DNA from 4 places in the Neobacillus sp. NPDC093127 genome. Region 3 is predicted to be linked to each of the others. Evidence: riboswitches for the same ligand, from Rfam matches in the RefSeq annotation. Region 3 holds a riboswitch; each other region holds the start of a gene.
The links. Region 3 has a riboswitch for S-adenosylmethionine ahead of mtnW (2,3-diketo-5-methylthiopentyl-1-phosphate enolase). Riboswitches for the same ligand answer to the same signal wherever they lie in the genome.

Region 1: it holds a riboswitch for S-adenosylmethionine, as region 3 does, so the genes downstream of both, ACIQCO_RS17525 (YezD family protein) here and mtnW (2,3-diketo-5-methylthiopentyl-1-phosphate enolase) in region 3, are expected to answer to the same signal.
Region 2: it holds a riboswitch for S-adenosylmethionine, as region 3 does, so the genes downstream of both, ACIQCO_RS16455 (sugar ABC transporter substrate-binding protein) here and mtnW (2,3-diketo-5-methylthiopentyl-1-phosphate enolase) in region 3, are expected to answer to the same signal.
Region 4: it holds a riboswitch for S-adenosylmethionine, as region 3 does, so the genes downstream of both, ACIQCO_RS04470 (methionine ABC transporter ATP-binding protein) here and mtnW (2,3-diketo-5-methylthiopentyl-1-phosphate enolase) in region 3, are expected to answer to the same signal.

What each region holds. Positions count from the first base shown of each region.
Region 1 covers NZ_JBIVOP010000013.1:41,362-49,360, forward strand. Annotated here, with positions in the region: gene ACIQCO_RS17495 (sirohydrochlorin chelatase) at 342-1,067, opposite strand; gene cobA (uroporphyrinogen-III C-methyltransferase) at 1,089-1,865, opposite strand; gene cysC (adenylyl-sulfate kinase) at 1,886-2,485, opposite strand; gene sat (sulfate adenylyltransferase) at 2,501-3,649, opposite strand; gene ACIQCO_RS17515 (sulfate permease) at 3,908-4,975, opposite strand; gene ACIQCO_RS17520 (phosphoadenylyl-sulfate reductase) at 4,990-5,706, opposite strand; gene ACIQCO_RS17525 (YezD family protein) at 5,860-6,015, opposite strand; SAM riboswitch class I at 6,088-6,189, opposite strand; gene ACIQCO_RS17530 (CGCGG family putative rSAM-modified RiPP protein) at 6,456-6,716, shown strand; gene ACIQCO_RS17535 (SRPBCC family protein) at 6,763-7,230, opposite strand; gene ACIQCO_RS17540 (hypothetical protein) at 7,372-7,836, opposite strand; gene ACIQCO_RS17545 (hypothetical protein) at 7,841-7,999, opposite strand, start outside.
Region 2 covers NZ_JBIVOP010000012.1:4,564-12,562, forward strand. Annotated here, with positions in the region: gene recQ (DNA helicase RecQ) at 1-944, shown strand, start outside; gene ACIQCO_RS16440 (ABC transporter ATP-binding protein) at 1,048-1,833, shown strand; gene ACIQCO_RS16445 (hypothetical protein) at 1,838-3,472, shown strand; gene ACIQCO_RS16450 (MFS transporter) at 3,686-4,861, opposite strand; SAM riboswitch class I at 5,123-5,231, shown strand; gene ACIQCO_RS16455 (sugar ABC transporter substrate-binding protein) at 5,361-6,476, shown strand; gene ACIQCO_RS16460 (sugar ABC transporter ATP-binding protein) at 6,561-7,999, shown strand, end outside.
Region 3 covers NZ_JBIVOP010000001.1:616,630-624,628, reverse strand. Annotated here, with positions in the region: gene ACIQCO_RS03110 (pyridoxal phosphate-dependent aminotransferase) at 173-1,351, shown strand; SAM riboswitch class I at 1,431-1,541, shown strand; gene mtnW (2,3-diketo-5-methylthiopentyl-1-phosphate enolase) at 1,617-2,828, shown strand; gene ACIQCO_RS03100 (2-hydroxy-3-keto-5-methylthiopentenyl-1-phosphate phosphatase) at 2,829-3,503, shown strand; gene ACIQCO_RS03095 (methylthioribulose 1-phosphate dehydratase) at 3,497-4,126, shown strand; gene ACIQCO_RS03090 (1,2-dihydroxy-3-keto-5-methylthiopentene dioxygenase) at 4,149-4,679, shown strand; gene ACIQCO_RS03085 (aspartyl-phosphate phosphatase Spo0E family protein) at 5,115-5,357, shown strand; gene ACIQCO_RS03080 (hypothetical protein) at 5,409-5,612, shown strand; gene ACIQCO_RS03075 (electron transfer flavoprotein subunit beta/FixA family protein) at 5,936-6,760, shown strand; gene ACIQCO_RS03070 (electron transfer flavoprotein subunit alpha/FixB family protein) at 6,796-7,827, shown strand; gene ACIQCO_RS03065 (FAD-dependent oxidoreductase) at 7,820-7,999, shown strand, end outside.
Region 4 covers NZ_JBIVOP010000002.1:264,696-272,694, forward strand. Annotated here, with positions in the region: gene ACIQCO_RS04465 (O-acetylhomoserine aminocarboxypropyltransferase/cysteine synthase family protein) at 12-1,328, shown strand; SAM riboswitch class I at 1,662-1,771, shown strand; gene ACIQCO_RS04470 (methionine ABC transporter ATP-binding protein) at 2,098-3,123, shown strand; gene ACIQCO_RS04475 (methionine ABC transporter permease) at 3,116-3,781, shown strand; gene ACIQCO_RS04480 (MetQ/NlpA family ABC transporter substrate-binding protein) at 3,798-4,628, shown strand; gene sufC (Fe-S cluster assembly ATPase SufC) at 4,980-5,765, shown strand; gene sufD (Fe-S cluster assembly protein SufD) at 5,787-7,097, shown strand; gene ACIQCO_RS04495 (cysteine desulfurase) at 7,097-7,999, shown strand, end outside.

The sequences.
Region 1 (7,999 bases), on a different contig from region 3:
TGAACCTCTTATAGTGCCCATGAACACTCTTTTTTCCGTCCGATGGGCACTATGAACCTCTTATAGTGCCCATGAACGCTCTTTTTTCCGTCCGACGGGCACTATGAACCTCTTATAGTGCCCATGAACGCTCTTTTTTCTGTGCGACGGGCACTATGACCTCTTATAGTGCCCATGAACACTCTTTTTTCTGTGCGACGGGCACTATGAACCTCTTATAGTGCCCATGAATGCTCTTTTTTCCGGTCGACGGGCACTATGAACCTCTTATAGTGCCCATGAACGCTCTTTTTTCCGGGCGACGGGCACTATGAATAGCTTTTCCATATAGCCGCCTAAACTTATTTTCCTATTGCCCTTTCGACCACGATATTCTCAAACATCTGATGCCCGCTCAATGGGCCGGTACCGAGAATTTCAAAACCTAATTTTTGCCGTTTAAGCACCTCTTGGTTTACTTCGCCAATAAGCATGCCTGAAAATAATAGGTAGGGGACGACAATCGTTCTGCCATCATTTTTTACACAAATAGTCTGTAAAGCTTCCTGGAGCCTTGGTTCTGCAGCGGCCAAATAACAAACCGATACGTGATTTACTCCGAGCCGATTCCTAATCCCCTCCGCAATAATGGCAAAGTTATCGTGAATTTTAGGATCGCTGCTTCCTCTGCCAACAATCAATAAACGGTCCTGCGGCTCTAAGGCACCTGCAGCATCACTGACAAGTTCAGCTGCTGCATCAAGAATTTTCTCCTGGATCCCAAAAGGATCCTTTACTTGAACCGCAATATGAGGAAATCTGACCTGTAGCAAAGACAGGACCTGCGGAATATCTGTTTTGATGTGGCCCGCAGCCAACAGAAACACAGGAACAACAATAATTTCAGTCGCACCTTTATCTACACATTGCTTGAAGCCTTCCTCAATAGACGGCTCAGTCAGCTCAAGGAAACTAATTTCTTGAATGGGTAGCTCGATTCGACCTATGACTCTTTCGATAAAGGCCCTCGCTTCCTCCGCTCCCTTTTTAGAGCGTGTGCCGTGGCCAATGTATAAAATGGCTTTCACCCTAACCGCTCCCCTCTGCCTTTATCCATGAACCAGCGGCAAATTGGGAACAATTTCTTCCTGAAACCAATTTAATTTTTTATGAAGACGGACAACCTCGCCAATGACAATCATGCTTGGATTAGAAATTCCTTCTACTTTCACCCGTTCTTCGATTGTCTCGAGTGTACCTGTCACGGTTCTCTGATCGCTTAATGTCCCCCACTGAACAACGGCAATTGGCGTTTGCGGTAGTTTGCCATGCTGGATTAATTGCAATATTATTGTTGAAAGCTGGGAAACCCCCATATAGACACAAATGGTATCGACTCCATTTGCTAGATGGTGCCACTTGTGCTCCGCTGCGACATCGCCTGCCTGGTGTCCAGTAATAAACGCAAAACTTTTGCTTAAGGTACGATGGGTAACAGGAATTCCCGCATAAGCAGAAACCGCAATCCCTGCCGTGATGCCAGGGATTATTTCGAACGGAACATCATGCTTGACACATTCCTCAGCTTCTTCCCCGCCGCGGCCGAAAACAAAAGGGTCTCCTCCTTTTAAGCGGACAACCTGATACCCATTTTTTGCATATTTCACCAAAAAGGAATTGATGGTCTCCTGTTTCATTGTGTGAAAATGGGGGAGCTTACCGCAATACACCAGCTGTGCCTCTTTTTTTGCATGCTTTAGTAGTTCGGGATTGACGAGCCGGTCATAGAGAATGACATCGGCTTGTTCGAGGCATCGCAGTCCTTTAACGGTAATTAAATCTGGATCTCCTGGTCCCGCACCAACTAAATAAACCTTGCCAGCCATGGCTTCCCAACCTTTCCCAACTAAATGATGTTTTTTTCTTGAAGGTATTGAAAAATTTGTCCGACTGCATCCTTTACTGTCAAAAGGTCGGAGCGGATGGTAATTTCCGGGCGTTCTGGCGCCTCATACGGCGAATCTATCCCGGTAAAATCCTTTATTTCACCGCGGCGTGTCTTTCTATAAAGCTGTTTTGGATCTCGGCGTTCACATTCTTCCAACGGACACTCGATGTAGACCTCGATAAACTCTTCTTTTTCAAAAAGGGCACGGACCTGGTCACGATCGGAACGAAAAGGTGAAATGAATGCCGTTGTCAGGACGGTGCCGCTCTCGACAAATAGTTTTGCCACTTCGCCAATCCTCCTGATATTCTCTGTCCGGTCATAATCCGAAAAGCCAAGGTCTCGGTTAAGGCCATGACGGATATTATCGCCATCAAGAACATATTCACTAATTCCCCGGCGGTGCAATTCACTTGAAACAGCATTGGCAATAGTTGATTTACCGGACCCCGAGAGTCCAGTAAACCAGAGGACACAGCTTCCATGACGATTTTGCACACGGCGGTCAGACTTCGTTATTGCCTCGGCATGCCAGGTGATATTTGTTGATTTTGACATGGTTGAATTCCCTCCTTACACCGTTAGATGTTCTTTCACTCCTTCAATCAGGACTTCGACAACTTCTTTTCGGCTGAAAGTGGACGGCGGCAGCTTCCCTGCACGCAGCAACTCTCTAACTTTTGTTCCGGATAGAATGACACGATCATGATGGCTATGCGGGCAAGTTTTTTCAGATGCCATCCCCTCGCATTTATTGCAATAAAAGCTGTGTTCAAAGAATAGTGGCTGGATACCAAGTTCCCCTTCAAAAAATTCGCTGAAAATAAGCTGGGCATCATACGTGCCATAGTAATTCCCGACGCCAGCATGGTCGCGGCCGACGATGAAATGAGTACAGCCAAAATTCTTACGGGCTATCGCATGAAAAATCGCTTCCCTTGGACCTGCATAACGCATGGCAGCAGGATAAACCCCGAGATGGACCCGTTCTGTAGGATAGTAATTTTCAAGCAGGACCCGATAGCTCTTCAAGCGGACATCGGCAGGGATATCGTCAGACTTTGTTTCGCCGACAAGCGGGTTGACGAAAAGGCCGTCAACCGTTTCCAACGCCGCTTTTTGAATGTATTCATGTGCACGATGAATCGGATTCCTCGTCTGAAAACCAACTATTGTCTTCCAGCCCTTTTTTTCAAACAATGCCCGGGTTTCCTTCGGCTCAAGCCACACATCGGCGAAAACCCCTTTTTCTGGTTTTTTTACGAGAGTGATTTCTCCAGCCACGTAGACTGGTCCTCGTTCATAAAGCCGCTTGACTCCCGGGTGGGCAAGTTCCAGTGTCTTATATACCTCAAGTGCTTCTTTGTCTAGATCAGGTTCATACCATTCCGCTACTTTAATCACGCCATAAACTTCTTTTTTAAAAATAAGCTTGATCTCTTCCCCGACTGTGAGGGTAGCTGCCGTTTCAGCGGGTACTGGGAGCGTCACAGGAATCGACCAAATCGTTTGATCCGCTAAACGCATCTGGTCGACCACCGATTGGTAATCTGCTTTGCCTAGAAATCCGGTCAGCGGACTGAACAGCCCCACGCCGATTAACTCCAAATCACTCAAAGCAATCGCGTCAATCTCCAGCTCTTTTTCGATATGCGCTACGTCATAGTTTGGATTAAAGGCTTGAACAAGCGTTCCTCCATGTGGTTTTGGTAAAAATGACATGTAAATCAAATCCTTTCTTCGATTAATTTACTGTATACCGGCATAAATGTGCCGCTTACTGGCAGATGCCGGATGTTTACTGGCGACTTTCCGCTCGTTACTGGCGATTAACCGCCGTTTACTGGCGACACTCCACTGTTTACTGGCGACTTGCCACCGTTTACTGGCAATTAACCGCTTTTTACTCGCATACCCACCATTTACTCTCGACTCACCGCCGCTTTCTCTCGATTACCCACTTCCACCACCGAATACTGTCTATTCTTTTGCAATCTGTTGCTGCACCGCACCTGCAGGTTTCTGCCGCTTCATCAATGACAACACGCCGAGAACAGAGATCAGCACTCCAACCATGGCAATGATTGGGTAAAAATTATGTTCGATGATCAATTGGATGAGGGTGTATGACAGCACCATCGATAGGACGGGTGATACAATCCAAACTGTCAGGAGCTGAACAACAATGTCTTTTTTCAATACCGCTTTGCCGTGCTTGGCGAACCCCATTCCTATGATGGATGAGGTTGTGATTTGTGTCAGTGGAACAGGTATCCCGAATACGGAGGCAACGGTTACAATGGTTGCACCTGTTCCCGAGATGACACAGCCTTCTTCGAGCCGCAGCGTCGTTATTTTTTTTCCATTCGTTTCGAGGACCCGCTGCCCCAGCAGCAGTGCACCCGCTGCGACAAACAACCCACCCCAGAAAATACCACTTCCAACAGCGAGGATGTTGGCACCCACAAGTGGGCCGGCAGCATTGGCAACATTGTTCATCCCGGCTGAAAAGGCTTCGAACAAACCCATAAACACAACCAGCACAGACAGAAATGGAACAGCTTTCCGAGTTTTCATCCAGCCTTTAAGCCTTCTATTTTCCAACAAAAACGAAGCAGCAATGGCGATGAAAAACGCGGTAAAAGGTGTAAGCAGCCAAAAAAACATAATCCAGACAAGCTTACCGACAAACACAGATTGATAAACAATCCCGGCACCAACGACAGATCCAACTGCCACTTCACTTGTAGAAAGCGGAATGCCAAAGATATTGGCCAAAAACAATGATAATGCTGCTGAAGCTAATACGATTAAGGCTACAGGCACGGTAAATGTACTAGATGGGACAATCCCGCTTCCGATCGTTTTGACTACTTCACCGCCGCCAAGCCAAGCACCAAGGAACACAGCGATACTGCACAGCAGCAAGGCCAGCCGTTTTTTCACGACACCGGCTCCATAGGCGATTCCCATCGAAGCCGCCGCACCACTGGCCCCAATATTTATGGCAAAAAATAACCCAATTGTTATCGCAATGATTGTAAGCAACGCTTTAGCCCTCCCTATTTGGTGTGTAAGCCACACTCCGTTTTGCCGATTCCAACCCAGCGTCCCGCTCGTGAGTCACCATCAACTGGAGCCGGTTGGGTACAAGGAAAACAGCCAATGCTTGGATATTGATGGTCATGCAGGGTGTTGTACGGGAGCTCATGTCTCCTGATGTAGCCCCAAACCTCATCCCATGTCCAGTGAATCAAAGGACAGATTTTGATATTCCTGAATTTTTCATCTTTATTAAGAAATTCAGTGCTTGCTCTTGACGGAGACTGTTCCCTCCGAAGACCCGAGATCCACGCTTGTTTTCCCGTTAATGTTTCCCTTAACGGAATAACCTTGCGAATATTGCAGCACTGGTTAGGATCAGTCTTCCATAACGCCGAACCATATTGTTCCGCTTGTTCATCGAGACTTAACTTCGGCTGTTTTCGCTCAATCCTTAACGACGGGAATCGAGCTTCAATCTTGTCAATGACCTCATATGTTTCTGGGAAATGCAGTTCCGTATCTAAAAAAACAATCCGGGCATCCGGTTGAATTTGCTGGATTAGGTCAATCAAAACAATCGCTTCAGCCCCGAAACTGGACGCATAGACAATTTCTTCGGAAGGGTAAGCCCGGTAGGCCCACTCCAGCACAGAATGGGCACCCTTGGTTTCATCCACGATTGGGAAAGTATCAGATATTTGCTGCCAATTTTGATACGTTATTGCTTCATTCATGGCTCAATGCCTCCTTATTTACTAAAAACTAACTTGAGTTTCAACTTTCGCAATCGCTCATACTGTCTGAAAAATACTTGCTCCGTCCGAAATTCAACAAAAAAAGGCAGTCTTCCACTTTGATAAAGTGAAGACCGCCTCTAGTTTGTCTAGTCAGCGATGCTTATACGATTGAAGACGAATCTTTTCATTTTTCTCAATTTGAACAATTTTGCCATCCTGGACAACTAACGTGATCGAGCCAAATTTTAAGGTCTCCATCATTTTCTCGAGATGTGCGATTAGTTCTTCCTTTTCATCTGCCTTCAGATTGATTCGTCTCCTTTCAAAAAAAAACGTCTTTCCCATCAAGGAAAGGCGTTAGAACTACCACTGTTTAACACCTTATCTCCCAAAATGAAGGTCATTTTGCTGGAATTAGCACCTTGCTTTGCAGGTTGCCGGGCTTCATTGGACCAGTCCCTCAGCCACTCTTGATAAGAATTGAATGATTATTGAAATTAATCCTATCATACCAATAGGTTTAATGTAAATAGGAAAACTAAATATTATAAAAATTCTTTTTAAGGGGTCTAGTTCTCTGACAAATTAAAGTGTTAATTCGCTGTAGGGACGGACTCTGTTAATGAAATATCAGAAGGATCGGGGAATTTAATATATTGAAATAGGTATACATGTGGTTTATTCGTGATACATATCACCAACTAAACTTCCCATTCCTTTTATAATAATGGTAAGAGGTGAGTTTTATGGACAAGAATTGGTCTGTTTCACTTGAACATGAGGATTATGAAAATGATGTTGAATTGATTGTAAAGGATGCTATTGACGCAATTGCGAATACTTCAAAGGGGTTTTATGTCAATATCGTCACACCGGCAGATTTCGGAAATCCTAATGATTATTTAACAGGGGCGCTGGCCTTATATTTTGGTGATAGCATTAAAAGCAAATTTATCGATCAATGCGGCTGTGGGGGCTATGTGCTTAGGGTATGGAAAAACAACTAGCTGGTACCACTCCCCCACTCCACAGCGGGGGAAATGGACCCGTTTTTTAACCGCTATCCCTTTTCAATTGATAAAGCCGCCTCTTTATTTCCTTCTCCATCTTTTGAAAAAAACTTTCCAAACTCTTTTTCGCACCTGCCGCTAATATGCGCTCTCCTGCTAGAGAAAGCGCACCAGTTACCTGAGCATCAGTGCTAAAGGTTAACTTGGATACGCCATGGGATTCTTCAATCATGATATCGGCTGTAGTATCAATCTCGCCAAGATTCCCTTTTCCTTTCACAAGCAAGCGATAAAAGGCAGGTGATTTTTCTTTTTCCCGCCGTATTTCAAAAATGAAAAGATCTTTAATCGGGCCTATACTAATCTCGAGTTCAGCTTGGTAACATCCGTTTGACTTTTCTACGAATGACTTACAGCCTGGCAGCGAGTTCCTAAGGATGTTTTCATCCTTTAAGTCCCTCCATACAATGCCCCTTGGTAACCCGAAGGTATATTCGTACTCGATTTTCAAATGTTTCCCCCCCTAAAACTGTGAAAGGGAGTAGAGGATCATTCCCCCTCCCCCTCATTCGTTTATTTTTATTCAAATTGGGGGGAAGTTGTTAAAATTGGACTATGCGGGTTGTACCCAAGATGTCTACTGTTTAGAGGTTCATGTATTTTTTACTTTAGCTACCCCTAACGCAAAATGACTCCAAAGAATGTTCTCTACTAATTCAGACTGTGATTCTTTGCAATCAATAATAAGAATAACTTCTGATTGCTTTCCTTTTAATAGTCTTTTTTTCTTTTTTAAAACTACTTCGGTTAAAAGTCTAATGGCAAATCCTATTACAAATCCGATAAATGCTCCGATAAGTCCCCAGTAAATGGGACCCCACGATAATTTAAACCCGATACTTGCTCCTATCACAGAAAATGCGGTGGCAAGAGCCATGCCAATATCGATTAGTGAGGTTCCGTCCGAACGGTGAAGCGTATCGAAAACTTTACGCTCCTCTTGCCGATTATCGAGGGGAACAGCAAATATATCTTGTTTTTTAATACCGTTTTTCTCCAAAGTAGATATCGCCATTTCTAGGCCCGGCTGATTTTCAAAAGTGGAAAAGAGCTGCACATCATCACTTCACTTTTTGTCCTTTTAGTATTCGGAAACCTGTTGATTGGTAATGTTCCATTAAATATTTCCTTTGTTCTTTTTCAAACAGTTTATTATTTTCAATCGAATTCATATAAGCATCGAAGGCGGAAAACCCATAGTGAGAAGGAAGGAATAATAG
Region 2 (7,999 bases), on a different contig from region 3:
ATTGTTTAGATTCTCGGACAAGCATCGATGTTACAAAGGAAGCACAAATGGTGATGTCCTGCGTGATTCGGATGGGGCAGCGCTTTGGCAAAAACATTACCGCACAAGTGTTAACGGGATCAAAAAATAAAAAAGTAACCGAAATGGGCTTTAATCGGCTCACCACCTACGGAATCATGAAAGATCAAGGGGCGAAAGATGTCAGTGATTTTATTGAATTCTTGATTTCGCAGGAGCTGATTGCGATTGAACAGGGGCAATTTCCGACCATCTATGTTTCTCCGAAAGGGAAAGATATTCTTTTAGGACATGAGCCGGTTTATCGCCGAGAAGCCGTTAAAGTGAAAGAAGTTTCGAAAAATGACCCATTGTTTGAAGAGCTTAGAGAGGTCCGAAAAAGTATTGCCGAAACAGAGAAAGTACCGCCATTTGTCATTTTTTCTGATGCCGCGCTTAAGGACATGTGTGCCAAGCTGCCGAAAACGAACGAAGAGTTTTTACAGGTCAGCGGTGTGGGGGAACATAAGCTGCAAAAATATGGACTTGAATTCATTCAAGCGATTCGGACCTATTTAGATGCCCATCCGGATTATCAGAGCGAAATCCAAGCAGAGCCGAAAGTGCCGAAAAAGTTAGCCAAAGCTGTAGGAGATTCTCATCTAGAAACACTTGAGCTGCACCAAAATGGTCTGTCCATTAACGAGATTGCGGAAAAGCGCGAGCTTGCGATAAGCACCGTAGAAAGTCATCTGCTTCAATGTGCCCAGCAAGGATTAACTGTCGACTTCATCAGGATGATTCCAAGTGAATACATCCCACTATTAGAAAAGGCAGTCGAAGAGGCTGGTCGAAATCGGCTAAAGCCAATTAAGGAACTGCTCCCTGAGGAAGTTAGTTATTTTATGATAAAAGCATATGTGTATTATTTGAGTAAAAATAAATAATAGATTGGCTGGCGCAGAAGAAAAACCCCTTCGCCAGCCATATTTTTACCAGAAATAAGGGCAGAACATGGTAATATGAAAGTATCAAATGTGATAGAAGGTGATGGTCATCGAACAAGTAGTATTATGTTTACGAGATTTAAAGAAAAATTACGGGGCAAAAGAGGTATTAAAGGGGATTGATTTAACGGTCCACCGTGGGCAAATTATCGGTTATATTGGACCAAATGGCGCCGGAAAAAGCACGACAATCAAGATATTGCTAGGGCTCGAGGGGGACTATTCCGGGAAGGTGGAGATTTTTGGCGAGGAAGTAACGGAGAAGAATATCGGCTATAAAAGGAAGATTGGCTATGTTCCGGAAATCGCTGAACTCTATGATAATCTCACCGCTAGGGAATACCTAACCTTTGTTGGTGAACTATATGGAATGGAATTTCAAGCGGCGGATGAAAAATCACTGCGGCTGATGAAAGTCTTCGGCTTGGAAGAGGTGTACGATTCAAGAATTGCCTCCTATTCCAAAGGAATGCGGCAAAAGGTATTGATTATCTCAAGTTTACTTCATAACCCAGACCTGTTATTTTTGGATGAGCCGTTAAGCGGCCTCGATGCCAACAGTGTCATGGTCTTTAAAGAAATCCTCGCTGTCCTGGCGGCGCAGGGAAAAACGATTTTCTACTCGTCACATATCATGGACGTCGTTGAGAAAATCAGTAATCGGATTATCTTAATTAATGATGGAAAAATTGTTGCCGATGGCAGCTTCAACGAGTTGAAGGCTCAGAACAAGGAAGGGACATTGGAACAAATCTTTAATCAGCTGACAGGTTTTAATGAATATAAGGCGCTGGCGGAGGAATTTGTAGCCATCGTCCAAGAGGTATAATTCGATGAAAAACTTTCAAACGCTTAAATTCTTAGATTTGTTCCGGCGGATTTTTGAGAGCTTTGGGATTGATTATCCCGTGATGCGAAAAATTTTAGCAGTCAAATTAACGATGGATGGGCGAAGGACCCCCACCATCTTTAACCAACAGGCTAAGAAAAAGAAAAAGCCGGAAGAAAACGGCTTTATCAAATCGTTAGGGATGTATGTATTATTAAGCCTCTTTCTAATTCCTATTGTGATTTTTGGACAGAATTATCTCTATCAAATGAGTATTCTTTTCGGAATCGTCATGTTTCTTGTGATGACCTCGATGATCTCTGACTTTTCCAATGTTCTTCTCGATATCAAGGACAAAGGAATTCTGCAGACAAAACCGGTTGGGCGAAAAACGATCAGTGCAGCAAAAACAGTTCATATTAGTATTTATCTATTCTTTCTGACAGCGGCTATCGCAGGAGCTCCGATTGTGGCCGGGACATTTAAGTATGGAATCCTGTTTTTGCTCCTCTCACTGATTGGGCTGATTTTGGTCAATTTATTTATTGTCGTATTAACAGCGATTATTTACTATTTCATCCTGCGTTACTTTGACGGTGAAAAATTAAAAGATATCATCAACTATGTCCAAATTGGTTTATCGGTCTCGATTGCTGTCGGATATCAGATTTTGGGGAGGGCCTTTAGTTTTATTGATATGAAAATTACCTTTTCTCCAAGCTGGTGGCAATTCTTTATTCCACCCATTTGGTTTGGGGCACCTTTCGAGCTGTTCTTAGGGAGCCATTCGAACGGATATCTAGTTATCTTTTCACTAATGGCTTTCGTTGTGCCAGTTCTAGCGATTGTCGTTTATAACCGAATGATGCCTTCATTTGAAAGGAACCTGCAAAAGTTAACAAATAATAGCGGGGAAAGTAAACGGAAGGAACGCAGGTGGAAACAGTGGCTGGCCGGTGTTATTTGCCGAAGTAACGAGGAAAAGGTATTGTTTCGATTCTCCGATAATATGATGCGGAACGAACGGGAATTTCGCTTAAAGGTTTATCCCTCTTTAGGGCTATCGCTCGTTTTCCCATTTATTTTTTTGTTTAACGAAATTCAAATGAATTCCTATGCTCACCTCGTATCGAGCAAATGGTATTTAGGAATTTATATGTCTTGCTTGATGATCCCCAATGCGGTGACGATGCTGAAATACTCAGGGAAATATAAGGGGGCTTGGATTTACAAAACTGCTCCGATAAAGAGCTTAGCACCCTTATACAGTGCGGCATTGAAGGTGTTTATTGTCAATCTTTTTCTTCCAGTCTATTTGATCCTATCCGTCATTTTTATCGGTATCTTCGGAATAAAAGTCATCCCAGACCTTTTAGTTGTGTTCGTGACCGCCGTATTATACACGGTAATTTGCTCGAACTATCTTAAAGGGACGCTGCCTTTTTCGGAATCGTTTGAGGATGCCCAGCAGAGCGGGGGAGCAAAAATTATGCTGGCGTTACTGTTGATTGCTGTTTTTATTGGTATCCATTTTGCCGTTACTTTTATCCCATTCGGAGTGGTAATTTATTTCATCCTGCTCCTAGTGATCACCATTTTTGCTTGGAAACAGGCCAATAAAACGATTTGGAATTTTTAATAGACAACGGATATATTATTTGAATATTCGTAATTTTGTCGACATAACACTGATATTGGCGTTATTTCCCCGGTAATTTGTCGATAAAAGAGAACAGGGCCGCCTCTGCATTTAGCTGCCCTGCTCTTTTTTTCAATAACCTCCAAAAACGGCTGATTCGCATATGTCTGAATCAGAAGCTTATTCGGACAGGATAAGAATGATCCGATGCTGTTATGCTGTATGCTTTACAAGTTTTGGATTTCGCTGCATGGAGACAAGTAAAATAAAACCGCTGATAACCAATAAGGCACTTGTACTGATAAATACCGCGGAAAATCCAAAGGAGCCGGATACGAATCCACCTAATAACGGCCCGATGATATTCCCAAGGAACCTTAAACTAGTATTGTAGCCAAGTACCTCCCCTTGCATCGCAATCGGTGCTTCTTGGCGGATATAAGCAATCCGCACAGGAATAATGCCGCCAATCGTGACACCGAGAGCGAAGCGGATGATGACAAGCTGCCAAAAACTTGTAACGGCTGCTCCCGGCAGGTAGACAATTCCCGCCAAGAAAAGAAGAATGATCAGTATTTTGATATAGCCATACTTATCAGCAATTTTCCCCCAATTCCTCGACATCATTAAATTCCCTAGACCTGCGGCGGAAAACGCAATCCCTGAATAAAAGGCAATATTTGCTGGGCCGTGCAGATTACTAACAAATAAGGACAAAATCGGTTGGATGCTAAAGTGTGCAATCTGGACAAGAGCAGAGATTAGCAGCACGGTTAATAATACGGGATTGCGCGTAATATGCTTCAATACTTCCTTGCTTGAATAATGGGATTTTGTGCCCTTTTTGGCTTCAAGTAGAAATTCTTTTGTGGCAATGACAAGGAGGGCCGAGATGAATATGGAAATGGAGGTCCACTTAAAGGTGGTGGAATAGCCAAGGGAATCTGCCAATATTCCGCCTAACATCGGCCCTAACAACGAACCAGTGATGCTCCCGGTTTGCAATGTCCCAAGGACCCTTCCGGCAACCTGTTTCGGTGTTTGCGTTGAAATAAAAGCTTGTGACATCGGGATAAATCCCGAAAAGAATCCCATGAAAAACCGGAGCATAAATAGCTGCCAAACGGAATGGACATAGCCTATAAGAAAAATCGATAAGGCCATTCCTAATCCGGAAAAGATTAGAATTTTTTTCCTCCCAAAGCGGTCGCCAATTCTTCCCCAAATAGGTGAGAAAAGGAAGGCGGATACAAATGTAATTGCAAATGTTAACCCTGACCAATGTTGGACATATGTTTCGGAAAAATCACCAAATGACTCAATGTACAACGAAATAAACGGCATAACCATCGTCATACTTCCGGCTACAAAGAAGTTGGCAAACCACATGATCAGTAAATTACGTTTTGCACTTTCCTGCTGGTTCAAGTAATTAACACTTCTTTCTAAAATTTATTTCGATTTACTAAATATTATCATACCGAAATTTCAATTGTTTATAAAGCGATAGCACTTAAATTGAAACTTGTGTTATTTTTCCCTAAATGTAGGGGTTTTGGATATCACTTTATTAAAAATATTCAAAACACTATTGACAACTTGTTAATAGGAGTTTAAATTAAGTTTAATACTTTAAATGAATAATACGTTCTCTTATCAAGAGTGGCAGAGGGACTGGCCCGATGACGCCCAGCAACCGTTCCGACAAGGAATTGGTGCTAAATCCTGCAAAACAAGTAATTGTTTTGAGAGATAAGAGAGGAGTAATCCGTCTATTTGTGATGAAACCTCTCTTTTCTGGAGAGGTTTTTTATTTTACATAAAAGCTAACCTTTCCAATAGGAATAATGTGTTAATTGGTAAGAAGTAAAAAGGGGGAGTTTCAAAGATGAAAAGGAATTTATTAAAAACTACGCTCGTATCAGCATTGGCAGCAACTCTATTACTCACAGGCTGTGCTTCAGGTGGAGAAACAAAACAAACAAGCAGCAATAAAAAGGTTTCCCTTGAAGGGGTACCGGAGGCATTTTCCAAAGGTGATCAGTTGAAAATCAAGGTCATCCGTAAAATTGGCGGTGACGACCATACAGCCCAATTCTTAGCCGGGGCAAAAGAAGAAGGAGAATCATTGGGGATAAAGGTAGACGTGTTTACAGCAAATGGGGACACAGCGAAATTCCACGATGCCATCAATCAGGCATTAGATCAGAATTATGATGGATTTATCATTTCACACGGTGACGACGATGCCACTGTAAACGATGTAAAGAAAATCGTAGAAAAAGGAAAAAGTGTAGTTGCATTTGACTCGAATCCGAACTTGGCGAATGTTGAAGGCGTGACGCTTACCTCTCAGGATGATGAAGCATTAGCAACCTTAGCTCTAGACCAGCTCATAAAGGATACGAAGGGTAAAGCTAATATTGCTTATCTTTGGGTAGATGGCTTCCCGCCAATGGTCCGTCGGAACAAAGTTTATCAGGACGTGCTTGCGAAAAACCCCGGGCTTAAAGAAGTGGAACGATTTGGCGTAGCGGCAGCGGATACAAGTGTGCAAACGCAAAATGCTGTTGCAGCGATGTTGAACAAATACCCTAAGGGCAAACTTGACGCAATCTTTGCTACGTGGGATGCCTTTGCGATTGGCGCTGCACGTGCGCTTAAAGAAGCAGGTCGTGAAGAAGTGAAAATCTATGGAATTGATGTTTCCAATGCGGACTTGCAGGATATCCAAAGAAAAGGCAGTGCCTGGAAGTATACAGCCGCTGTCGATCCTAAATTAATCGGCGCTGTCGACATGAGATTACTTGCGAAAAAACTGGCTGGCGAAGAAACACCTAAAACCTATGACTTAGAAGCATCACTTGTTTCCCAAAAAAATCTTCAGGACTCTAAGGATCCAGTGAACATGGTTAATCTTTCAAAAATCATCCCGAGCTGGGGCCAGTCCACGGCCTTTGAAGAAGATTGGATGAAAACGTTGAAGAAGCATTATAAAAAGTAATTTAGGCTGGCACTCTCTTTTTCTATCGATTAAGGGAGTGTCGTTTTGATAGGGGGTGGCATTTTGACGAGTTCAACTTTGGCAATGAAAAATATCTCAATTGAATTTCCAGGCGTGAAGGCGTTAAACCAGGTCAATTTTTCGATGGAAACGGGGAAAATTCATGCCTTAATAGGGGCAAATGGTGCGGGAAAATCAACGTTAATGAAGGTTCTTTCCGGAGCCTATGACCACTATACCGGCGAGATAACGATGAATGGGCAAGACCTGAAAATTCGTTCCCCGAAAAATGCCCAGAATGCTGGTATTCAAATTGTTTATCAGGAGGTAGATACGGCCCTTATTCCTTATTTAACCGTGGCTGAAAATATCATGCTGCTGGACACCGTTCATAACATGGGAAAACGACAATGGATGAGATGGAAGGAAATTCATCAAAAAGCGGCGCAAATATTGTCCAGTATGAATATTAGACTTTCAACGAAGACGCTGGTGAGCGAGTTGTCACTTGCTGAAAAACAAATGATTTTAATCGCAAGATCTGTTTCCAATCAGTGCAAGTTTCTCATTTTGGATGAACCGACTGCACCATTGAGCCATACCGAAACGAGCGAGCTTTTCAGGATTACTCGTGAACTAGTAAAACAAGATGTCGGGATTATCTTTATCTCACACCGCCTGCCGGAAATATTTGAAATCTGTGATGAAGTGACGGTAATGCGAAATGGTGAGTTTGTTGTAAAAGAGCAGGTTGCCGCCACAACCTCCAATAAAGTGGTTGAGCATATGCTTGGTCAAAAGCTGGAGGAGCAGTTTCCCGAAAGGAATTCGGCCATTGGAACCACCGTCCTAGAAGTGAAGGGACTTTCTGATAGAGGAAAAATAAAAGACCTGCATTTTCACGTTAAATCGGGAGAAATCGTTGGAATCGCGGGGCTTGTAGGCGCTGGGAAGACGGAATTATGTAAAGCGTTATTTGGTTCTGAGAAAACAACTGGCGGGGAAGTCCATCTTCACGGGGTCGAAGTAAAAATAAAGAGTCCTTATGAGGCGGTAAAGAAGGGGTTTGCTTTAGTACCCGAAGAACGGAGAAAGGAAGGAATTCTTGTTCTTGAATCGGTTGAAGCTAATTTGACAGCTGCGAACCTAGGGAGCTTTTCAAAGGTATTTAGCTTTTTAGATAGAAAAAGAGAAAAGGAGACAGCAAAGCAATTGATCAGCCGTCTTGGAATTAAAACACCATCTGAGGAAACGAAGGTACAAAATCTGTCTGGTGGAAATCAGCAAAAGGTTGCAATTGGAAAATGGCTCGTGGCTGATGCGGATGTTTACATTTTTGATGAACCAACTAAAGGTGTCGATGTGGGGGCAAAGAAGGATATCTTCGAATTAATTGCCGAATTGGCCAGCCGGGGCAAAGCGATTATCTATGCTTCATCCGAGCTTTCGGAGATTATCGGAATTACAGACCGGGTCTATGTTTTATATGATGGTAGGTCGGTAAAGGAACTAGAAACAAAAGC
Region 3 (7,999 bases):
TTTTTTATTATAGCCACAAGCCAATCCGTCCAAAAGATAAGAACAGGGAATCTTTAATTTCATGAATCTTCACCTCTTTTGAAATTTTCTCTTTACAAGCTAGTATAAAAGTTATAACATTTGTCACTAGAAATTCAACAATAATTTGAAAATAAAAAAGCAGGTGAGAACGATGAAGCAATTTCAGTCATCGGAACTATTGAAAAGTCTACCAAAACAATTTTTTGCAGGTCTTGTTAAAAAAGTGGGAGAATATATAGCCGCGGGCCATGATGTGATTAACTTAGGACAAGGCAATCCAGATCAGCCAACACCGCCGCATATTGTCGCAAAGCTTCAGGAAGCCGCGGCCAATCCGCTCAACCATAAATATTCGCCCTTTCAAGGATTTGGTTACTTAAAACAAGCTGCTGCAGATTTTTATTTAAGAGAATATGGTGTGACCATTGATGCAAACAAAGAAGTGGCGATTTTATTTGGCGGTAAAGCGGGGCTGGTCGAGATTCCTCAGTGTTTATTAAACCCAGGCGATACCATCCTCGTTCCCGACCCGGGTTATCCTGATTATTGGTCAGGCATTGCCCTTGCACAGGCGGAAATGGTTACGATGCCTTTAAGAGCGGAAAATGGTTTCTTACCGAATTATCAAGAACTGGATTCGGCTGCTTTATCAAAAGCAAAATTAATGTTTCTCAATTACCCGAATAATCCTACCGGAGCAACCGCGAGTATGGAGTTTTTTACGGAGACTGTCAAATTGGCCAATGAAAATGATATTTGCGTCGTCCATGATTTTGCTTACGGTGCGATTGGCTTTGACGGTGTAAAACCGGTTAGCTTTTTACAAGCAGATGGAGCGAAGGAAGTGGGAATTGAAATCTACACGCTGTCGAAAACCTATAATATGGCGGGCTGGCGAGTTGGATTTGCAGTGGGGAATGAAACTGTCATTTCCGCAATTGAACTTTTGCAGGACCATCTATACGTCAGTTTATTTGGAGCGGTACAGGAGGCGGCTGCCGTTGCATTAACGGGTCCCCAGGATTGTGTAAACGAACTTAATGAACTGTATGAACGGAGGCGAAATGTGTTAATTACTGGCCTTCAATCGCTCGGTTGGAATGTCACCGCCCCAAAAGGCTCATTTTTTGCCTGGCTTAAGGTTCCGGATGGATATACATCTGAGGAATTTTCAACCATGCTTCTTGAACAAGCACATATCATGGTGGCACCGGGGATTGGCTTTGGAAACTTTGGCGAGGGCTATGTCCGTGTTGGTTTATTATCATCAGAAGAGCGATTAGCAGAGGCTGTCAGAAGAATAAGTGGATTAGAAATATTTAAAAAATAGGGTTGACATTTTATTCTTTTCTTGGGATAATCCAAAATAAAGTTAAACAACGTGAAAAAGTGAATAAATACGAATCGTTTTCTTATCAAGAGCAGGCGGAGGGAAAAGCCCGATGAAGCCCGGCAACCGACTTAATCTTTGTGGTTAAGCACGGTGCTAAATCTTGCAGCTTAATGCTGAAAGATGAGAAGATGGTTAGTTTATGATGCTAACCTCTTCTTTTTTGAAGGGGTTTTTTATGTTTTATCAAAGAGGAGTTTGAAAAATGTCTGAATTAATTGCTACTTATCTTTTACATGATGAAAAAAATCCCGAAAAAAAGGCCGAGGAAATTGCTCTTGGTTTAACGGTTGGTTCATGGACCAATCTGCCAGAATTAGAGCAAAGTCAATTGCGTAAGCATAAAGGCAGAGTAGTTTCGATTGAGGGATTACCTTCTGACAATGCGGATCAATCGCTTATTCGAATCGCCTATCCAACGATAAATTTTTCCAACGATCTTCCTGCTATCTTAACAACGGTATTCGGAAAGCTTTCTTTGGATGGAAAAATCAAATTGCTAGATTTGCAGTTTGATGATGGGTTAAAGAGGTTGTTCCCGGGGCCAAGGTTTGGTATGGAAGGCCTTCGTGAAAAAATAAACGTGTTTGATCGACCACTGTTAATGAGCATTTTTAAAGGAGTGCTCGGTAAAGACCTTACCTTTTTGGCTATGCAGCTCAAACAGCAAGCCCTTGGAGGAGTTGACTTAGTAAAGGATGATGAAATCCTTTTTGAAAATAAGCTGACGCCGTTTGTAAAAAGAATTACTGCCGGGAAACAAGTGTTGCGAGAAGTTCAAGAACAAACAGGACATCGTACCCTGTACGCGGTAAACCTATCCGGAAGAACATCACAGCTAAGAGATAAAGCAAGAAAGGCTGCAGAACTTGGAGCCGACCTCTTATTGTTTAATGTATTTGCCTATGGTCTCGATGTCCTGCAGGAATTACGAGAGGACAATGAAATAGCCTTACCTCTGATGGCACATCCTGCAGTAAGTGGTGCACTTACTTCCTCTCGTGAATATGGATTGTCACACTCCCTGCTTCTTGGCAAGCTGCTCCGTTACGCAGGTGCAGATTTATCATTGTTCCCATCACCTTATGGAACAGTAGCCTTGGAACAAACTTCGGCACTCTCAATCGCGAGTGAGTTGACGAAGGAAGACGTGTTTAAAAAGGCATTTCCTGTTCCTTCAGCGGGCATTCATCCGGGATTAGTACCGTTGTTAATCCGTGATTTCGGAATCGATTCTGTGATAAACGCAGGTGGAGGAGTCCATGGCCATCCAGACGGTGCCCGCGGCGGCGGCCTTGCATTCCGGCAGGCGATTAAAACCAATCTCCAAGGCAAGCTTCTAGTTGAGGGGGCTGAACAGTGCCCAGAGTTAAAAAAGGCGCTCCAGCTATGGGGAAATGCCGAGGTGACTGCTTAAATGACAAAGCCGGTAATTTATTGTGACTTTGACGGAACCGTAACCGAAAGTGATAACATCATTGCCATTATGAAAAATTTTGCCCCTTCAGAATGGGTGTCAATCAAAGATCAAATCCTCTCCCGTCAGATTTCGATTAATGAGGGCGTAGGAAAATTATTTTCGCTTTTGCCTAGTCACTTAAAGGAAGAAATTACTGCGTTTGCGATTGAGAATGCCAGGATTCGACCAGGCTTCAAAGAGTTTGTTGAATTTGCACGCCAGGAAGGAATCCCATTTTATATTGTTAGTGGCGGTATCGACTTTTTTGTGCAACCAATTTTAGCAGATTATTCACCGTTTGCTGGAATTTACTGTAATGAATCTGATTTTTCAGGTGAGACCATTAAGATTCTTTGGCCTTATGAATGCGATTCATTGTGTAAAAATGATTGCGGCTGCTGTAAACCGAGTATCATTCGTAAACTGAACCACAGTGAAGACAGCTTCAAAATTGTCATTGGCGATTCTGTTACCGATCTCGAGGCTGCTAAGCATGCTGACTTTGTGCTGGCCCGCGATTTTCTGCTGGAAAAATGCGGGGAATGGGGGATTAACCATAAAGGGTTTACTACATTCTTTGATTGTATCGATGAAATCAAAAAAAGAATTGGGGCGGGTGAGCTGACATGCTAAGGGAAAGATGGACTGAACTGGCTGATGTAAAGGATGAGCTGGCAAAGCGCGACTGGTTTATGGGAACAAGCGGAAACCTTGCGATTAAAGTAAGTGATCATCCGCTGCGATTTTTGGTGACGGCAAGTGGGAAGGACAAACGCAAGCGCACAACCGAGGATTTTCTCCTTGTGGACGAATTCGGTCGTGCAGTTGAAGAAACGCATCTTAAGCCATCAGCAGAAACGCTTCTTCATGTTGAGATTTACCGCAAGACGAATGCAGGCTGCAGTCTCCATGTCCATACGATTGATAATAACGTCATTTCGGAAGTTTATGGTGACAATGGTGAAGTAACATTTAAGGGTCAAGAGCTGATTAAGGCCTTTGATAAGTGGGAAGAAGAGGCTGTCTTGAAAATTCCAATCATTCGCAACTATGCTCATATTCCGACACTCGCGAATGCTTTTTCTGAACATGTTTCAGGAGATACTGGTGCCGTTTTGATTCGAAACCATGGAATTACCGTTTGGGGAAGAAACGCATTCGAAGCAAAAAAAATTCTTGAAGCATCGGAATTTTTATTTCGCTACCAATTACGTTTGCTAGAGCATAAACCATATCAATTATTTAAGGTTGTATAATTAAAAGGGAGAGTTGATAAACATGGCATATATTACATTTCGAAGTAATGGAGAGCAAATCCACGGACAAGAGGAAGTCGCAAGCTTCCTAGAATCACAGGAAGTTATTTATGAAAATTGGGATATTAGCAAACTTCCGGCATCGCTCGTTGAAAAGTATCTTCTGAGTGATGTAGAAAAGGAAGAAATTCTTAGTACCTTTGCGGAAGAAATTGCTGATGTTTCCGCTAGAAGAGGCTATAAGGCTCAAGACGTCATCTCGTTATCTGATAGTACGCCTAATTTAGACGTCCTGCTTACCAACTTTAAAAATGAGCATCATCACACAGATGATGAAGTTCGCTTTATTGTGAGCGGGCACGGTGTATTCGTCATCCAGGGGAAAGATAGTGAGTTTTTTGAAGTCCATCTAAATCCGGGAGATTTGATTTCGGTTCCAGAAAATACAAGGCATTACTTCACGCTTGAAGAGGACAGGAAAGTGGTTGCCGTTAGAATTTTTGTCACGACTGAAGGCTGGGTGCCGATTTACGAACAGGAAGAAGTATATTAATAAGAAAAAACTGGCTGCAGCTTCTGCGGCCAGTTTTTTAATTTTTGGCTGTGTTAAAGAATATTGTTGATTATGACCACAATGTTGATTGGAGTGGAAGGCGCGAGACTCCTGCGGGAGCAGCGGGACAGGTGAGACCCCGCAGGCGCTTTAGCGCCGAGGAGGCTCACCGCCCGTCCCGCGGAAAGCGAAGCGCCTGGAACGGAAATCAACATTCCCATTTAACACAGCTTAATTTTTAGTAAATAAACCGAATGGAATTTGTCGTAAATACAAGAAAAAACTAAAGGAATTTGTCGAAAAACGAAAGAAATAGAATGTTTTGTCTACTTTTGCGAAAGTGTTTACATTTGCCTAAATTCTTGGCATAATTCTTCAAGTAGTCTACTTTTCTATATGGTAGATAGTAAGAGTGTAATGGCTAGGAGGATCACATTGTATAAGTATAGTAAAAGTCAATCTGAAATGATTGAGGAAATAAAGGTCAAAAGGGAATTAATGATTAATAGCGCAACAACATTTGGCTATACGAGTGAAGAAACGATAAAATTCAGCCAAGAATTAGACGAATTAATCAATAAGTACCAAAGGTTTATGGGACAAGCTTCAAGACCCAATGAAGAAGTAAAAATTGCCTTTAAACAAATGATAATGGTGTGGCCTAAAGTATTAGTTTAAAGTTAAAGAAAAGGTTATAACAATGCACCTGTCCCTATTAAAGTTATGATCATGAAGGCCTTCAATTTTTCCGTTACTGAATTAAAATTAAACTATTATGAAGGCCTTCCGGCATCTTTAGAAAACAAATTATATTCGATTATGAAATATTCATTCTCAATCTCCTCAGAGGCAAGCAAACGCCATCAAATTATCCCGCAGCTAATCATGTATTTCTACAATATTAGTCAAACTGTGATTTTTATCATTGTTTAAATCTCAAGATTTCTTATATTTATATTAGTACTATTTTCCTGAAATTTAACATTGCGATGAACTTTATATTTTTTCACTTCAACGAATCATTGCATCCATTTCTTTTTATTTAATTAAATAGCTACATAGAAACGACACCATGTTTATTGAGCTTGTTTAACTTTTCTTAGTTAAAAGTTTTACGAGAAAAAAAGAAAACGATCACTGTTTGGTACTATGCTTATGTGACGATTCATATATCGTTAATAAAAGCATTTTTTATAACCAAAGCAAGCAAACGCTTTCAACAATCTAGAGAATAAATGGAGGAGGGAAAGTCCTACATGCACATTGTCGTATGTGTCAAACAAGTACCCGATACAAAAATCATTAAAATTAATCCTAAAACCAACACACTCGACCGCCGAAGTGCGCCAGCCATCTTGAACCCTTACGATGCCCATGCCGTTCAAGAGGCCGTGAAAATCAAGGAAAAGACAGGCGGCACGATTTCGGTTTTGTCAATGGGACCGCCGCAAGCAACTGCTGTTATTAAAAAGAGCATTGAAATAGGTGCGGACTTAGGCTATTTAATTTCTGACCGTGCTTTTGCTGGTGCGGATACACTAGCAACAAGTTATGCCCTATCTAAAGCACTGGAAAGAATCAGCAAAGATCTTCCTGTCGATATGGTTATTTGCGGGAAACATGCCATTGATGGAGATACAGGACAAGTTGGACCAGGTATCGCAAGGAGGATGGATATCCCCCCTGTTACCAATGTAATCGAAGTTTCGGAAGTTAATCAGCAGGAAAAAACCGTTTTAATTAAACGGAAATTAACCAGCGGCTATGAATTAATTCAGTCTGAACTGCCTTGTTTATTAACGGTTGAAAAAGAAATTAATGATATCGAATATTCACCAATGCCAAACATGATTAAAGCAGCAAGATATGAGCCGGTAATATGGGCAGTAAGCGATCTTGAAAATGTAGAACGCACGCAGCTTGGACTAAAGGGTTCACCAACCATCGTTGGTAAAATGTTTACACCTCCACGGCCAGAAGGCGGCATACGACTTGAGGGTTCTACTGATGAGCAAGTTAGCCAGCTTATGGAAGTCTTGATGGAGAAAAAGGACCTGTTAACAATCCAGTCATCTAAATAATAAAGATTAATCTTGTCTCGCAGGGAGGGGTTTACATGAATCTAGACGATTATCGTGGAGTCTGGATATTCATCGAACAAAACGATGGGAAAATCGAAGGTGTTTCCCTAGAATTGCTTGGAGCTGGCAGGAAGCTGGCCGATAAATTACAGGTTCCGCTATCGGGATTTTTATTAGGCAGTGAAATTAAATCGTTAGAAAATCAAGTGATTGCTTATGGTGCTGATCAAGTATACATGGTCGACCATCCAGTTTTAAAGAATTATCGGACAGAGTCCTATATGAAAGGCGTTATGCTCCTAGCGGAAAAATATAAACCAGAAATTATCCTTTACGGGGCGACACCAAACGGGAAAGACCTAGCAAGTGCGGTTGCAACCGATTTAAATACAGGTTTAACAGCAGATACAACGATGTTGGACGTGGATGTAGATAATCGATTACTAGAGGCAAGCCGTCCTGCTTTCGGCGGTAATATTATGGCAACTATTCTTTGTAAGAAGCACCGTCCGCAAATGGCCACTGTCAGACCAAAGGTCATGAAGGCATTAGAACCGGATACCTCAAGACTTGGCAAAATCATTGAAGAGAAAATATCACTGCAAGAAGAAGATATGCGCACAAAAGTGCTCCGAATTGTGAATGATGTAACAAAAAAGGCAAATTTGGCTGATGCCCATGTGATTGTCTGTGGCGGTAAGGGAATGGGGGACTTGCAAAACTTCCAGCTCATTCATGAATTAGCAGATACGATTGGAGCGAGTGTCGGCGGTACACGTGACGTTGTCGAAGCAGGCTGGCTGCCGCATGAGCAGCAAGTAGGTCAAACCGGTGAAACGGTAACACCAAAAATCTACTTTGCAATTGGAATATCAGGTGCAATCCAGCATGTCGTCGGCATGAAAAACTCTGAGTTTATTATCGCCATCAATAAAGATCCGAACGCACCCATCTTTGATGTCGCCACATATGGAATTGTAGGAGACGCAATGGAAATCATCCCTAAACTAATCGAGCAGTTTAAGCAGCTAATGACAGAAAAAGGCGGTGAAATGAGCTATGCCTGAAAAATTTGATGTGATTGTTGTTGGGGCGGGTCCAGCAGGTACGTCTTGTGCCTTAACTTGTGCAAAGAGCGGCCTAAACGTTTTGCTTATTGAAAGAGGAGAATATCCAGGGGCTAAAAACGTAATGGGCGGAGTATTATACCGTAAGCAAATGGAAGAATTAGTTCCTGAA
Region 4 (7,999 bases), on a different contig from region 3:
GAGCGAGAGTAATGAGTGAAAATCAAAAAAAGTATCGTTTTGAAACATTGAGTGTTCATGGAGGATTGTCTCCGGATCCGGTGACTGGTGCTCGTGCTGTTCCGATTTATCAAAACAATGCGTATCAATTCAAAAGCACGGAACATGCTGCCAACTTATTTGCCTTAAAGGAGCCTGGTTACATCTATACCCGGATCCATAATCCGACAACTACCGTTTTTGAAGATAGAGTGGCATTATTAGAAGGCGGCGTTGGTGCACTAGCCGTTGCCAGCGGCATGGCGGCAATCACACTTGCGATTTTAAATATTGCCGAAGCAGGCGATGAAATTGTCTCTGCCTCGAATCTCTATGGCGGAACCTATAATTTATTTGCCGTTACCCTTCCTAAATACGGAATTAACGTGAAATTTGTCAACCCGGATAATCCTGAAAATTTCCGCACGGCGATTACTGAAAAGACAAAAGCGGTTTTCGCTGAAACGATTGGGAATCCGAGCTTACGCGTACTCGATATTGAAAAGGTAGCGGATATTGCTCATGAGGCGGGGGTACCATTAATTATTGACAATACCTTTGCGACACCATATCTTTGCCGGCCAATTGAGTATGGTGCAGACATTGTCGTTCACTCGGCAACAAAATGGCTGTTGGGAAATGGCACGTCAACTGGCGGTGTGATTGTCGATGGCGGGAAGTTTGACTGGAATTCGCCGAAATTCCCTGGTTTCACCACACCAGATGCGAGCTATCATGATCTCGTTTACGCTGAAGCCTTAGGTGCGGTCGCCTATATTATCAAAGCACGCGTCCAGCTATTACGTGACCTGGGACCGGCACTAAGCCCGCAAAATGCTTTCCAGTTCACACTTGGTCTTGAGACACTTCATGTACGGATGAAAGAGCATGTTGCCAATACGAAGGAAGTGGTGGATTACTTAGTTAATCACCCTGCAGTGGAATGGGTTTCATACCCAGGACATCCATCACATCCAGATCATGAATTAGCGCAAAAGTATTTGCCAAAAGGTGCCGGTTCCATGGTTGTCTTTGGGATTAAAGGTGGCAAAGAGGCAGGGGCTAAATTGATTGATGCGATTACGCTCTGGGCCCATGTTGCCAATGTTGGCGATGCGAAAAGCTTAATCATTCACCCGGCAAGCACCACTCATCAGCAATTAGATGCGGAAGGGCTTAAGTCTGCGGGGGTATCAGAGGATTTAATTCGGCTATCCATTGGGATTGAAAATGTCGAGGATTTAATCGAAGATCTCGAATCAGCGATTGAAACAGCAACCGGCTTAGCTTCCCTAAAAACAAATGCCTAAATTCAACTGATATCATTTTCCAAATAAATTCTCGTTGTATAGGAAACCATAGATTCATTTAGGAGTGGATAACTTTGACCAGGTTCTCTGAATCCAGCTCCAGCGCCCTAGCGGCTAATGTCCTTCGCGCTCCGCCCTACGATAAGTCAACATCGGGCAGCGAAGCTCTCCGTGTTTCCTTTATCTCAGTTGGAGCGCTCCAGGCCATACGCCGCTGAGCAGGGCGCTTCCGCTTTTTGTTCTTGACACTGCTTTTTATCCATGATACGATAGCACTCGTAATATCATAACTTAAATAATTTTACGTGTTAATTGAATATAGAATGCTGTAAGCTCTTATCAAGAGAGGTGGAGGGATGTGCCCGATGAAGCCCGGCAACCGTCAATATTTATTATTGAAATGGTGCCAATTCACACAAAGCGATTGCTTTGGGAGATGGGAGAAAGGATTGTTTTAATGATGCCTTTCTGCCTGTGCAGAGAGGCTTTTTATTTTTAAAAAAGGCTGTGTTAAAAGTGAATGTTGATTTCCGTTCCAGGCGCTTCGCTTTCCGCGGGGCGGGCGGTGAGCCTCCTCGGCGCTAAAGCGCCTGCGGGGTCTCACCTGTCCCGCTGCTCCCGCAGGAGTCTCGCGCCTTCCACTCCAATCAACATTGTGCTCAAAATCAACAATATTCTTTAACACAGCCTAAAAAAAGAATCTTTTCTTGATAACAGTCTAACTCTATAAACAAGAATCTGTAAATTGGATAAGAAGCAGGTGATTCAAGTGATATCGATAAAAAACGTCAGTAAAATTTTTCCTTCAAAACAGGGACATTTAAAGGCAGTTGATGATGTAAACCTGGAAATACAAGACGGCGAAATTTTCGGAGTGATTGGATATAGCGGTGCCGGGAAAAGTACGTTAATCCGGATGTTAAATGGACTCGAGCTGCCAACAGATGGAACCGTTACGGTAGCCGGCCGGGTGATTTCGAAGATAAAGGGTGCCGAGCTCCGAAAAGCACGTCAGGAAATCAGCATGATTTTCCAGCATTTTAACTTGCTGTGGTCAAGGACCGTAAGTGAAAATATTGCTTTTCCATTAGAAATTGCTGGGGTAAATAGCTCCCAAAGAAACAAACGAGTGCAGGAACTTATTACACTAGTTGGTCTCGAAGGCAGGGAAAACGCCTATCCTTCCCAGCTAAGCGGCGGTCAAAAGCAGCGCGTCGGAATTGCAAGGGCACTTGCCAACAATCCAAAGGTATTGCTTTGTGATGAAGCAACCTCCGCGCTCGATCCGCAAACGACCGATTCGATTTTGGATTTGTTAGTCGATATTAATAAGCGGCTCGGGTTAACCATTGTCTTGATTACGCATGAAATGCATGTCATCCGAAAGATTTGCCACCGGGTAGCGGTCATGGAAAGCGGGAGCGTCGTTGAGCTTGGTCCGGTGCTAGATGTGTTTAAACACCCGGAGCAGCCGATTACGAAACGATTTGTCCAGCAGGTAACCGAACCGGAAGAAACGAAGGAAACAACCCAACATCTACTCGAACTTTATCCGCATGGTCGTGTGGTTCAGCTCTCGTTCGTTGGGGAGACAACAGAACAGCCATTAATCACAAATGTAATTAGGAATTTTGATGTGGTTGTCAATATTCTTCAAGGGAAAATTTCACACACGCAAAACGGATCATACGGTACATTATTTATTCACTTGGATGGGCAAGTAAGCGAAATAGAGAAGGCCATCGATTATATTCACTCACAGCAAGTTGGCGTGGAGGTGATCAGTAATGGCTGATTTTATGGAAATGGTAAAGTGGGACAAATTATTTGAAGCAACACGTGAAACGATCTATATGACTTCCATTTCCGTGTTTGCGACATTTGTTTTAGGATTGTTACTTGGTCTGCTGCTGTTTTTAACAGATAAAGGGAATATTTGGGCCAATCGGACCGTTAATGTCGTTGTTGCCGGCTTTGTCAATATTTTCAGATCGATTCCCTTTATTATCTTAGTAGTTTTATTAATTCCCTTTACAAAATTATTGCTTGGGACGATACTTGGGGCAAATGCGGCGCTTCCAGCCCTCATTATTGGTGCAGCCCCTTTTTATGCGCGAATGGTAGAAATTGCGCTTAGGGAAATCGATAAAGGTGTGATTGAGGCATCGCAATCGATGGGGGCAACCCATGGCCATATTATTTTTAAAGTATTAATACCGGAATCTTTACCGGCATTAATTTCTGGGATCACCGTTACAGCCATTTCACTCGTCGGCTTTACGGCAATGGCTGGAATTATTGGAGCTGGCGGACTTGGGAACTTTGCCTACCTCTACGGTTTTCAGGGCAATAAACCGATTGTCACGTTAGTAGCCACGATTGCGATATTAATTTTAGTTTTTATTGTCCAATTTATTGGCGATTATTTTACAAAGAAAACAGATAAACGATAACAGGAGGAGTTCAATCATGAAAAAGGTATTTAGTTTTATTGGAATTGCGTTACTAGCATTTGCCCTTACAGCTTGCGGTGGTGCCAAAAAAGATACGGCAGGAAAAGATGGTAACAAGAAATTAGTCGTTGGTGCATCTGCTGTACCACATGCGGAAGTGTTAGAAGCGGCAAAACCATTATTAAAGGAAAAAGGCATTGATCTAGAAATCAAAGTTTTTCAAGATTATATCCTGCCAAACGTAGCGTTAAAAGATAAAGACCTCGATGCCAACTATTTCCAAACACCAGGGTATTTAGACCTGCAAATGAAAGATAATAAGGATTTTGATTTTGTAAGTGTTGGCGAAATTCATAAGGAACCAATCGGAATTTATTCTAAAAAATATAAGAGCTTAAAAGACCTTCCAAAAGGTGCAAAAATAATCATGAGTAATTCATTCAGTGACCATGGACGTATTTTACCTATTTTTGAAAAAGCAGGAATAATTAAGCTTAAAGAAGGCGTAGGCGCCAATGCAAGAGTTGAGGATATTATTGAAAATCCAAAGAATCTTGATTTCTCAACGCTAGTGGAAGCGAAATTATTAGCTACTTCTTTCGAAAGCGGTGAAGGTGATGCGGTCGTTATTAATACGAATTACGCATTAGAAGGCGGAGTTGACATCGGAAAGTATGGAATTGCCTTTGAAGGCGATGACGTTGTTCCGGCAAACCTTGTGGTTGTTCGTTCAGAGGACAAAGACAAAGAAACCATCAAAACACTTGTAGAAGTACTCAAATCAAAAGAAATCCAAGACTTCATCAAAGAAAAATACAAAGGGGCCGTTGTAACGGTTTCTAAATAAAACACATTTTAATAGGAAGAAAAGTAGAAAGTCAGTGACAGCTTCACTGGCTTTTTCTGTATTTTTGCCCCAATAAATAGAACATGTATTACCATTGGCAAAATAATATAAAATAAGGTATCATTTATACCGAATGTGATTTACATAAAGAGTTTCTGTCTGAATTTTCACAAAATTATTCTTTCCATTCTCATTTAGGATCAGCTTATTGAAAATAGCGCTTTGTTTTTACTGTTTAGGAGTTGCTAATACATTTCATTTGTTATAAGATTGGAATGAGAATAAAATGAGAATAGAGTCACAGACCATTGTAGTTACAAGATACAAATCATTCTTTTCGGAGGTATAAATATGGCTGGATCAACTTTAACAATTAAGGACCTTCATGTAGAAATTGAGGGTAAAGAGATTTTAAAAGGTGTAAACCTTGAAATAAAGGGTGGAGAAATCCATGCAATCATGGGTCCAAACGGTACTGGTAAATCCACTTTATCTTCTGCTATCATGGGTCACCCAAAATATGAAGTGACAAGCGGAAACATCACATTAGATGGACAAAATGTTCTTGAAATGGAAGTAGATGAGCGCGCACGTGCCGGTCTATTTTTAGCAATGCAATATCCAAGTGAAATTAACGGCGTTACAAATGCAGACTTCCTACGTTCTGCAATCAATAGCCGTCTTGGTGAAGGAAACGAAATTTCATTGATGAAATTCATCCGTAAAATGGATAAGCAAATGGAATTCCTTGAAATGGATCTTGATATGGCGCAGCGTTATTTAAATGAAGGCTTCTCCGGCGGTGAGAAAAAACGCAATGAAATTTTGCAATTGACGATGTTAGAACCGAAAATTGCCATCTTAGATGAAATTGACTCCGGACTAGATATCGATGCCCTAAAGGTTGTTTCCAAGGGAATCAATGAAATGCGCGGTGAAGATTTCGGCTGCTTAATTATTACACACTATCAACGTCTGTTAAACTATATCACTCCTGACCATGTGCATGTAATGATGCAAGGCCGCATTGTGAAATCCGGCGGACCAGAGCTAGCACAACGCTTAGAAGCAGAAGGATATGACTGGATCAAACAAGAACTTGGCATTGAAGATGAAACAGTTGGGCAAGAAGCGTAAGAGAGCGTTAGGAGGATTACAATGACAACAGAAATAAAATTACCATTTGATAATGGCAAAGTAAGCTCGTTTTCAAAAGAAATGAGCGAACCTGCTTGGTTTGAAGAATTCCGTCTTAAGGCATTAACAGATTTCGAACAGCTGCCAATGCCAAGACCTGATAAAACGAAAATCGATAAATGGAATTTCACGCAATTCAATCAGCATTCCGTCAAAAGTGATGTCTATTCTTCCCTTGCTGAATTGCCGGAAGAAGTAAAAGCATTAGTTAATATGGATGCAGAACATAAGAATTTATATATCCAACGAAATCAAACACCTGCCTTTTTATCTTTATCAGAAGAGCTGAAAAACAAGGGTGTCATTTTTACCGATATTTTCACTGCGGCTAGAGAACATAGTGATCTGTTGAAAAAGTATTACATGACGCAGGCCATCAATGCTGATGAACATCGCCTTACTGCGCTTCACGCAGCACTTGTAAATGGCGGGGTTTTCTTATATGTTCCGAAGAATGTAGAAGTTGCCGAGCCAATTCACGCCGTATTTGTCCACGACGATGCTGAGGCCAATCTGTTTAACCATGTGATAGTTGTTGCTGAGGACAATAGTGCCGTAACATATGTTGAAAACTACATTTCAACAATGGAAACATCCAATACTGTTGCCAATATTTTGGCAGAAGTAATTGCTAACGCCAATGCGAAGGTGACATATGGAGCAGTGGATTACCTTGCAAAAGGAATCACTACGTATGTGAACCGCCGCGGCGTTGCCGGCAGAGATGCACGAATTGAATGGGCCTTAGGGTTAATGAATGAAGGCAACACGATTTCAGAAAACACCACTAATTTAATTGGCGATGGCTCTTATGGAGATACTAAAACAGTTGTTGTCGGACGCGGCGAGCAAACACAAAACTTCACAACCAAGGTTGTTCACTTCGGGAAAAACAGCGAAGGCTATATCTTAAAGCACGGTGTGATGAAAGACAGCGCCACATCTATTTTTAACGGAATCGGTAAAATTGAGCATGGTGCTTCTAAATCAAATGCTGAACAAGAATCCCGTGTTCTCATGCTGAGTGAAAAAGCACGCGGCGATGCCAATCCAATTCTTTTGATTGATGAAGATGATGTAACGGCAGGTCATGCTGCTTCCGTAGGACGAGTTGATAACTTACAGCTTTACTATTTAATGAGCCGCGGAATCCCGAAAACGGAAGCAGAACGCTTGATTATTCATGGCTTCCTAGCGCCAGTCGTTAACCAACTTCCGATTGAAGGAGTAAAGAAACAGTTAACTGACGTGATTGAAAGGAAAGTACGCTAATGAATATCCAGGATATTCGTAAACAGTTTCCAATATTAGATCAAGAGGTTAACGGTAAACCATTAGTATACTTGGATAGCTCTGCTACATCACAAAAGCCGCTCCAAGTAATTGAGGCAATTGAAAAATATTATCGCGAAATCAATTCCAATGTCCACCGCGGTGTGCATACACTAGGAACAAGAGCGACAGATGCGTACGAGGGTGCACGGGAAAAGGTTCGTAAGTTTATCAATGCTAAATCAATTCAGGAAGTTATTTTTACAAGAGGAACGACAACATCCCTTAATACAGTGGCAGCAAGTTATGCGGCTGCGAATGTAAAAGAAGGCGACGAAATCGTTATTACTTATATGGAGCACCATAGTAATATTATTCCCTGGCAGCAAGTGGCCAGACGGACTGGTGCGCAGCTAAAGTACATTCCGCTTCAAGCGGATGGCACGATTTCACTAGATGATGCGCGTGCGACCATCACTGCTAACACAAAGGTCGTGTCTGTTATGCAGGTATCAAACGTCCTTGGCGTGATTAATCCTGTGAAGGAAATTGCTGAAATTGCTCATCAAAATGGTGCAATTATGGTTGTTGATGCGGCCCAAAGTGCGCCCCATATGAAAATTGATGTTCAAGATTTAGACTGTGATTTCCTTGCTTTTTCAGGACACAAAATGTGCGGTCCTACCGGCATTGGTGTCCTTTATGGAAAAAAACAGCTGCTTGAAAAAATGGAGCCGATTGAATTCGGCGGCGAGATGATTGATTTTGTCGAATTGTACGAGTCAACCTGGAAAGAACTGCCGTGGAAATTCGAAGGCGGCACACCGATTATTGCCGGTGCAATCGGTCTTGGCGCAGCAATCGACTTTTTAACTGAAATAGGCTTAGACAATATTGCTGAG